Regions from separate parts of the Streptococcus sp. 27098_8_113 genome, predicted to be linked through region 2. Evidence: predicted binding sites of a transcription regulator. Region 2 holds the regulator's gene; each other region holds the start of a gene.
What was found. Region 2 encodes Rex, which represses fermentation and respiration genes when NADH is low (regulators of the CRP and FNR family bind a similar motif). Its sites were predicted from a motif close to TTGTGAANTANTTCACAA; they were not measured.
Positions count from the first base shown of each region.

Region 1: O3644_RS07970 (nitronate monooxygenase) is a predicted target of Rex. The motif match lies at 1,534-1,551, and genes of this name have one in related genera.
Region 3: adhE (bifunctional acetaldehyde-CoA/alcohol dehydrogenase) is a predicted target of Rex. The motif match lies at 1,955-1,972, and genes of this name have one in related genera.

Region 1 covers NZ_JAPVZU010000013.1:33,222-36,504, reverse strand. The annotation lists gene O3644_RS07980 (DUF438 domain-containing protein) at 1-1,116, opposite strand, end outside; gene O3644_RS07975 (DUF1858 domain-containing protein) at 1,119-1,349, opposite strand; gene O3644_RS07970 (nitronate monooxygenase) at 1,642-2,574, shown strand; gene rlmD (23S rRNA (uracil(1939)-C(5))-methyltransferase RlmD) at 2,807-3,283, opposite strand, start outside.
Region 2 covers NZ_JAPVZU010000002.1:191,423-194,705, reverse strand. The annotation lists gene O3644_RS02350 (ribose-phosphate diphosphokinase) at 1-40, shown strand, start outside; gene O3644_RS02345 (cysteine desulfurase family protein) at 52-1,164, shown strand; gene O3644_RS02340 (DUF1831 domain-containing protein) at 1,166-1,513, shown strand; gene O3644_RS02335 (redox-sensing transcriptional repressor Rex) at 1,647-2,294, shown strand; gene O3644_RS02330 (gamma-glutamyl-gamma-aminobutyrate hydrolase family protein) at 2,319-3,011, shown strand; gene radC (DNA repair protein RadC) at 3,008-3,283, opposite strand, start outside.
Region 3 covers NZ_JAPVZU010000010.1:31,601-34,883, reverse strand. The annotation lists gene adhE (bifunctional acetaldehyde-CoA/alcohol dehydrogenase) at 1-1,904, opposite strand, end outside; gene O3644_RS06815 (acyltransferase family protein) at 2,183-3,283, opposite strand, start outside.

The DNA.
Region 1 (3,283 bases), on a different contig from region 2:
GCGCCCTATCTGGGACGGCGTCCGCTTAAAAATCATCTCGTCTGCCGGCACACTGTCATTATAATACTGGAAAATATCGTCCTTATTGACAAAAGTAATCTCTATGGGCAGATGGTCCAAAATCAGATTGGCCTCCGCCACTGACAGATAGCCATGGCCAAAAGGCTGCTGGGAGTCCCGATTAAAGGCTTGCTCCTTCTTTTCCTTAGGCTTAAAGGAAATGGTGACCTGGCCATCTTGCATATCAATGACCTGCTGAAATCTGCCATCACTAGTCTGTTCTCTACTGGCTGGCGCTTCGCTTCCTTCATCAGCAGCATCCCCAGCTTCCTCCTCCGAGAATGAGTGCCGAGCAGGAATCCATTTCTCCGTTGGCTTGATGATGGCATAGCCATAAGCATCACTCTCCTCAGCAATCTTGAGCCAGTCATCCTGAGTAAAGGACTCGAGGAGAATCATGAGAAGAATAGACTCTTCCTTGAAAATCATAGCTTCAAACTCAGCTGCAAAAGACTCAAACTTGTCCTTGACTTCTTGAATCGAAGTATCCGGCAACTGCTCAGCAGCAGCCTTAGCCTCTTGGAAAAGGTCTCGAATCTGATCGTCTACGCCCCACATGACCTTGGGCGGCGAATCGTGGCCGTAGCTCTCCATGATAGGAAACATGAGCTCTTCCTTACGCTGATAGTGGATATCAAACTGTCCCACCAAACCCAGCTGGCGCTGGAGTCCCTTGCGGATTTCAGGAAGAAGCTCCTCATCTTCTGTGCTTTCATAGGTGGATAGGAGTCTGCGAACCCGCATAAGGGCAGCCCGCAGTGCTAGATTTTCCTGCTTAAAAATCTGAACAGGATGGCCTGGATGGTCGGTATCAGCCACCTCCACATCCTGAATGGCACCTTTAAAGAGATTGGCATGGACATTGCAGAGAGACATGACATCTTCAAAGGTCACTCCCGTATCCGAGTTCATCAGCTCATGCTCCATCAGGCTGATCTCAATAGCGGACACACCAGCAAAATGCTCATTGAAGAGCTCCTGAACAGATTCTGCCGAAGCTCCATTATGTAGGTCCAGCAAGATTGACTTGAGGACTTCAATGCGTTCAGTAGCCATGCCTAAATCCCCACCACTTCATAGCCGTTTAATTCCAGCGTTTGCTTGATTTTATTCAGGTCAATGCCATTCATGCTGGCTCCTTTTTTGATCGAAACCACGCGCCCGACTGTATTGCGCATGACAGGATTGGCCAGAGGCTTAAAACCCAACTCGACCAAAACATCTAAAACTTCGGGCTGCTTCTCAATCACTTCTGCCACTGGAACAGACAAATCAATCACATTATCCATATGCTCTACCTCCGTGTATTTTTTATTATTATATCACAAAAGATGCGTCCAATAAAAATCCTTTCCATGCTTGCTCAAATTCGATCTTAGAGAATATAACAAATTCTAATAGGCTATAAGTTATTGTTATAAGGACACTGATAAATTTAATTTCACAAGGAAAGGCTATTCCTATCAACCATTTCTGAGATTTTTTTCACAAACTTCTATCTTTTGTCAGTCTACGGCTTTATTGAAAACGCTTTATTATAGTGATATAATGATTTTAAATACAGAATAAAGGAGATGCCCTATGTCTATTACAAAATTGTTGAACATTAAGTACCCTATTTTCCAAGGAGCTATGGCTCAGATTTCCCACTACCAACTGGCGGCAGCTGTTTCCGAAGCTGGCGGACTGGGAATCATTGCTTCAGGAGGAATGACAGGTGAGCAGTTGCGCGAAGAAATCCGTGAACTGCGTAAATTGACTAACAAGCCATTTGCCGTCAATGTTATGCTCATGATGAAAAATATCAAGGATATTGTGACAGTCATCATTGAAGAAAAAGTTCCTGTCGTAACGACTGGGGCTGGTACACCGAAATTCATCATGCCTTATCTGAAAGAGGCAGGTATCAAGGTTATCCCTGTTATCGCCAGTGTCAAACACGCGCAAAAAATGCAAGAGCTCGGAGTTGATGCCGTGATTGCCGAAGGTTCTGAAGCTGGTGGCCACATCGGTGAAACCAATACTATGGCTCTCATTCCTCAGATTGTTGACTCAGTTGATATTCCAGTCATCGCTGCAGGTGGCGTTGCCGATGGTCGTGGTCTCGCTGCCGCTTTTGTCCTCGGTGCACAAGGGGTTCAGATGGGAACTATCTTCCTAGCTTCTGAAGAATGCCCAATTTCAGCAGGTTACAAGGATGCCATTGTCGCAGCCAATGATACTGCTACTGCCGTTACTGGTCGTATTGCTGGTGCACCAGTTCGTTGTATCCGTAATGAAATGACCGACCACTATATCGAACTAGAAAACAAAGGCACCAATCGTGACGAACTCGAAGAAATCACCATCGGTTCTCTTTCTAAAGCTGTTTACGAAGGAGATACCGTACATGGCTCTATGATGAGTGGCCAAATCGCTGGCTTAGTCAAGGAAATTCGTCCATGTAAAGAAATCCTCGACACAATCGTTGCCGATGCCCAAAAGGTTCTCCAAAACACTGAAATCAAGCTATAATCCTCTAACTCAAAAGAGAGTGGGACAGAAATCGGTAATTCGTTAGAATTCGATTTCGTCGTCCCACCTCCGCACAGTTGAGTAGGGCTGTAAAAGCTGATGAAATCAGCGTAGTAGAGCCCACTCAACCACTGCGTCTTGCTCGACAATCCAAAGACAATTGAGAGGCTAGGACTTTTGTCCCAGCCTCTTTTGCTGTTTATTTAGGCTTGTTTTCCAAAAAATCACTCTTCTACTTGACTTTTTTGACCAATTTTACCACTGCTTCCGTTCGAGCGGTATGGGGAAACATGTCAACCGACTGGATGTAGTGGACATCGTAGACCTGACATAGCTTGACCAAATCGCGCGCCAAGGTTGAGACATTGCAGGAAACATAGACCATCTTTTCAGGTGCATAGCGGACAATCGTCTCCAACAGCTTATCATCCAGACCTGTTCGCGGCGGATCGACAATCAAGGCATCCGCCCGATAACCATCCGCGTACCAGCGAGGAATAATCTCCTCTGCCGTTCCAGCCTCGTAGAGCGTATTGTCAAAGCCCATCCGTTTCGCATTGCGCTTAGCGTCTTCAATGGCCTCAGGGATGATGTCCATGCCTCGCAAAGACTTGACCCTTTTAGCAAAAGCAAAGCCGATGGTCCCAACCCCGCAATAAGCGTCAATCAAATGGTCTTCTTTCGTCACATCCAACGCCTTGACCGCCTC
Region 2 (3,283 bases):
AAAACCAGTCAGCCCACTTTTTGCTTTTCAAAAGAAATAAGGGATAAATTTGTGATTTATTTAGATAATGCTGCTACGACTGCCTTATCGCCTGCTGCGATTAAGTCCATGACTCAGGCAATGACAGTCTTCGGCAATCCATCCAGTACCCACAGCCACGGTCGAGAAGCTAAAAAACTGCTCCGACAAGCTCGCGAAGATATTGCTAAAGTTCTACACACACAGAGCAAAAATATCCTCTTCACCTCAGGTGCTACTGAAAGTAATAACACTGCAATCAAGGGATATGCCCTACGCCATCAGAATCAAGGCAAGCATATTATCACTACGGCCATTGAACACCATGCTGTTTTAGAGCCTGTTGAATACTTGGTGGAGAACTTCGGTTTTGAAGCGACTATCATTCAGCCAGTGGATGGGCAAATCCGAACTGAAGATATCAAGAATGCTCTCAGACCAGATACTATCCTTGTCTCAGTAATGGCTGTCAATAATGAAACAGGCTATATTTTGCCGATTCAAGAAATTGGTGAATTACTAAAGGATCATCCTGCTGCTTTTCACGTTGACGCAGTCCAAGCGGTCGGAAAGCTCCCTGTCTATCCTGAAGAATGGGGAATCAATTTCCTGAGTGCATCAGCCCACAAATTCCACGGTCCAAAAGGAGTTGGATTTCTCTATGCTGACCAGATGGATTTTGATAATTTCATGCATGGCGGCGATCAAGAAAACAAACATCGAGCGGGTACAGAAAACCTCGTTTCTATTGTCGGGATGGCAACTGCCCTTTCTGAAAATGTTGCCCACTTAGAGGAAAATCTTGAGCATGCCCAGCAGTTAAAAGATACTTTACTGGACAACCTAACGGATATAGACTACTACTTAAACGAAAGTCAGCCTAGCCTGCCTTATGTTGTCAATATTGGATTTCCAAGCCAAAAGAATGATCTTATCTTGCTTCAAATGGACCTTAATGGCTTTTCAATCTCGACCGGCTCTGCTTGTACAGCTGGTGCTGTTCAGCCCAGCCATGTCCTTCAAGCCTTATATGGCTCTAACTCTGAGCGCCTAAAAGAATCCATTCGCATCAGTGTATCAGATCAAACTAGCATCCAAGAAATCAAACTATTCAGCCAAAAACTAAAAGAAATACTAGGAGGATAAGATGGCTTTTCAAACTTCTGTTAGCTTAGCAAACTGCGACTTCACCTACTCACTCCATCCAAATGTTAAGAAATTTACCTTACGGGACAATACATTTGCTGAAACAAAAGTTGGTAATTACGAGCTTTCTCGTTTACTCGAAGCTGTTCCCAATAGTGGCGATGGATTCTTGCTTAAGATTATCATCAATAAAGATCTAAGCGGAGTTAAAATCAATATTACGGACAAGTCTGGTTTAAGATTGGTTAATATCTTCAAATCAGAAAAACACCATATTATTCAGCAAAAATTCTATTTCTTGATGGATAGTTTAGTTGAAAGAGATATTTTTGAAAAAACACCCCAATAAGCGAAATTCTAAGAATTTTGCTTATTTCTATTATTTTATCTATATTTATTAGTATAATAATATTTTGTTCATCAAATTAGTTGATTTTTTCACAAGCTTTCTATAGAATAGAAGATAGAAAGGTCGTGATTTTGTGAAAACTGAAAAAAGCAATTCTATTCCACGTGCTACTGCTAAGCGGCTCTCCCTCTACTACCGAATTTTCAAGCGATTTAATGCAGAAAATATTGAAAAGGCCAATTCAAAACAAATCGCAGAGGCGATTGGAATCGACTCTGCGACTGTTCGGCGTGACTTTTCTTACTTCGGTGAGTTAGGTCGTAGAGGTTTTGGCTACGATGTCAAGAAACTAATGAATTTCTTTGCCAATCTTCTCAATGACAACTCGATTACAAATGTCATGATTGTTGGTGTCGGAAATATGGGCCGTGCTCTTTTACACTACCGCTTTCATGAACGGAATAAAATGAAGATTGTAATGGCCTTTGATACAGATGATTATTCTGACGTCGGAACCACCACAAATGATGGAATTCCTATTTATGGAATTTCTCAAATAAAAGAAAAGGTCCAAGAAGGAAACGTAAAGACAGCCATTCTGACAGTGCCGAGCGTTAAGGCACAAGAAGTCGCATCCGTCTTGGTTGATGCTGGTATCAAGGGAATTCTTTGCTTCTCCCCAGTGCACCTATCTGTCCCCAAAGATGTGGTTGTACAATATGTGGACCTAACCAGCGAACTCCAAACCTTACTCTACTTCATGAGAAAAGATGATGAGTAAGGTAAGAAAGGAAACAAACACTTTATGAAAAAACCGATTATCGGTATAACAGGAAACCAAAGGGATATTCCTAACGATCAATTTATTCATATTAGTTATACTTCAACTGGCTTTATCGAGGGAGTCAATAAAGTTGGAGGAATCCCAATTATCTTACCAATTGGTGATGAAGCCTTAGCTCACACCTATATCACTATGATCGATAAACTGATCCTTACCGGTGGACAAAATGTCCACCCTCATTTCTACGGCGAGGAACAGACTATCGAAAGCGATGATTATCTGCTTCAAAGGGATCTATTTGAACTGGCTCTCATCCGAGAAGCACGGAAGCAAAACAAGCCTATTTTTGGTGTCTGTCGCGGTACTCAGCTTTACAATGTTGCTATGGGTGGCACACTTCACCAAGACATCGAGAATCACTGGCAAGATAGCACTGCTCAATACACCACACAGACTATGGTCACTAAAAATGGCTCCATCCTCCATGAATTATACGGACCTACTTGCCAAATCAACTCATTCCATCACCAAAGTATCAAGGATCTAGCGAAAAATCTAGAAGTTATAGCCTACGATCCTCGTGACAAGGTCATTGAGGCTGTTACCTCAACTGATGGAAGTCCATTTCTTGGTGTGCAGTGGCATCCAGAATTTCTATTTCCCACAAGAACAGGTGATTTAGCCTTGTTTGATTATGTGGTCCACAAACTTTAGATCAAATCTGTTTTTTCACGATAACTATAATAATTATTTTTTGAAACAATTAAATGATCTAAAAGAACCAACCCCATTAGTTCACAAGCTTCTTTCATGTGTTTGGTAACCTCGTCGTCATTCTTACTTGGGAAAGTCACTCCAGAAGGATGATTGTGCACAAGTATAATAGATGTTGCCAAGTGTTTGAGCGCATAATGCAAAATCTCACGTGGTTCAGCAATACTTCTAGTTACCGTTCCTACAAAGATTGTCTGCTGATGGATGATCTG
Region 3 (3,283 bases), on a different contig from region 2:
TTGCGGTTGTTTTTCTTATCAGAGATAACGGCAAATGGTGTTACTTCTGAACCTGTACCAGATGTTGTTGGAATCCCAATGTATTTCGCTTTCTTACCAAGTGATGGGAAGCGGAAGGCACGTTTACGGATATCCATGAATTTTTGAACCAAGTCACGGAAGTCGATTTCTGGTTGCTCGTAGAAGAGCCACATTACTTTGGCCGCGTCCATTGGGGAACCACCACCAAGAGCGATGATTGTATCTGGTTCAAATGCTTTCATCACTTCAGCACCACGTTCTACAGTTGTGATGTCTGGATCTGGTTCAACATCTGAGAAGACTTGGATCGTTACACGGTTGCTACGGGCGTTCAATTGATCGATCACACGTTGAACAAAGCCAAGTTTTTCGATAGATTTGTCAGTAACGATCATAACGCGTTCAATATCTTCACATGTTTGAAGGTATTGGATAGAATTGCGCTCGAAGTAAATTTTTGAAGGAACTTTAAACCATTGCATATTATTTCTACGTTTCCCTACTTTCTTGATGTTTAGGAGGTTAATAGCGCTCACGTTATCGCCAACTGAGTTGCGTCCGTATGAACCACATCCAAGTGTCAAGGATGGAATAAAGGCATTATATACGTCCCCGATACCACCGAAAGTAGATGGAGAGTTCCAGATAATCCGCATCGCTTTGATTTCAGTACCAAAGCGTTTAGCCAATTCTTCGTCTTTTGTATGGATAGCTGCTGAGTGACCAAGTCCGTTAAATTCAACCATTTGACGAGCTTTTTTAAGACCGTCTTCTCTATCTTCAGCTTTCAAGACAGCGATAACTGGTGAAAGTTTTTCGCGAGTCAATGGCTCATTTGGACCTACTTCAGCACATTCTGCAGCCAAAATGTTTGTACCTTCTGGTACTTTAAAGCCTGCTTGTTCAGCAATCCATGTAGCTGGTTTACCTACAATATCTGCATTGAGCTTAGCACCCGCACAGTTTTTGCTGTTTGCTTTAGCGCCAAAGCAGAATTCTTCAAGAAGGGCTTTTTCTTTCTTGTTTACAAAGTAAGTGTGGTATGACTTGAATTCTTCTACAAATTCGTCATAAACTTCCTTGTCAATGATCACTGCTTGCTCAGATGCGCAGACCATACCATTGTCAAATGATTTAGACATCACGATATCATGAGCGGCTTGGCGAAGGTCAGCAGATTTTTCAATGTAAGCTGGTACGTTTCCGGCACCTACCCCAAGAGCTGGTTTTCCACAAGAGTAGGCAGCCTTAACCATGGCATTACCACCTGTTGCAAGGATGGTTGCAATACCATCGTGGTTCATCAAAGCTGCTGTTGCTTCCATAGATGGCTTTGTAATCCATTGCACACAGTTTTCTGGTGCGCCAGCTGCAATAGCTGCATCACGAACGATTTGCGCTGCGTGAGCAGATGATTCTTGAGCAGATGGGTGGAAGGCAAAAACGATTGGATTACGTGTCTTCAAGGCAATCAATGCTTTAAAAATTGCTGTTGATGTTGGGTTCGTCGTTGGAGTGATACCACAAATAACTCCGACAGGCTCCGCAATTTTTGTCAATCCAGTAACAGGATCATCTTCGATAACACCAACAGTCTTCACACCACGCATGTTGTTGACAACGTGTTCACAGGCAAAGAGGTTTTTCGTTGCCTTGTCTTCAAATACACCACGACCAGTTTCTTCAACCGCATGTTGAGCAAGGATCCCGTGTGCATCAAGAGCTGCAACTGAAGCTTTTGCTACGATATAATCTACTTGCTCTTGGTTCAGTTTTCTCATTTCTTCAAGAGCTAGGAGACCTTTTTGCACAAGCTCGTCAACATGTTTTTCAGCCGCTAGCACTTTATCTTCTTGTTCAACAGTTTTCTTCTTATCAGCCATTATAGTCCTCCAATGGTTTCTGCCAAAAGGTTAGATGAAGATTTTAACCTTTGTTAATTATTTCACAATATAATTATACTCTATTCCTACAAATTTGTAAACACTTTCAACAAAAGTTCACAAACTTTTTATGGATTATTTTTTAAACACTGATATTTCAGGCTTTTTTACTAAATTCTATATCTATTCTCAAAAATTTCACATACTTTTCTCTAAAAATATGTTAGCGCTTTCTTTTTTTATTATAAAATGAGCTCGGCTAAATAACCGAGCTAGTTTTATGGCTTAACACTGCCACTTGAAGCGGCAGCCAAGGCTTCTTTCAACATGTTAGAGTAGAGTTTACCTCCCTCTGCCATTGACTCTGAATCTGCCCCATAATGAACATAGTCTGTTCCAATCCAAATCTGCGGATTATTAATCGCGACCTGATACCAGTCTGCTACATATACAAAATCGTATTTCTTAGCAAGTTCAAGTTCGTATTGGCGCATCTTAACAGGAATACTACTTGGATCATTGGCTGTCCGGCCATCATATGGCGTGACTAAAATTAAGCGATGGCCTTTTGGCAAGAGCTCGATATACTGATCCAGCAATTCTTCATAATTGTCAACCGGATTGGTTCCCAATGCCAAGACGACGTTTTGAAGCAGTGTTTGGTTAGCAATATCGTTCTTGAAAAATTCCAGACCAGACACTAAATTACGACTAACAACTGCATCGACTTGAGCGTCAGGTATAGCCTCTTGGATCCATTCAGCAGAGCGCAAGGTGACCGAATCACCGATAACAGTCGTTCCCTCTGCCACGTTATAATTTGTGGCAGTTTTTTGGTCTGCGTGCTTACGGGTTGTCTGCATTTTCGTATCGGATTGGTTCAAAGAATTGACAATCAGGCTTTCCTCAAAGGCACCCACAGACGGAGCTGTAACTGTGATAATAAGCAAGATAAATGTCAGCGGAATGAAACTGTAGAAAATCGGCTTGGTGATGGAACTTACATTCATCTCCTTGCCAAAAATCCGAGGCTTCCGTCCAGCTAAAGTCGGCTCTAAAATATAGAAGGATAGAGCCGCGAAACCAAAACTCAAGATTGTAGTCAAAAGCACAGCCCAACCATTGCCCATCAACTGACTAAAGATTATGTAAAAAGGCCAATGGAAGAGGTAAACACCATAGCTAGTATCTGCAATAAAGTTGAGAGGACTAGGCTCCTTAATATTTGGCAATTTATCGTGCAAGATGCGGGTTGCTGCTATCATGACACAAGCCAGAAGCGTTGAAATCAAGAAACCAAATAAATAAGTCCACAAGCTGTCAAATTTCAAAATAAAGCTGAGCAAAAGAAGAAGAACAAAACTGCCAGCTAAAGCGAT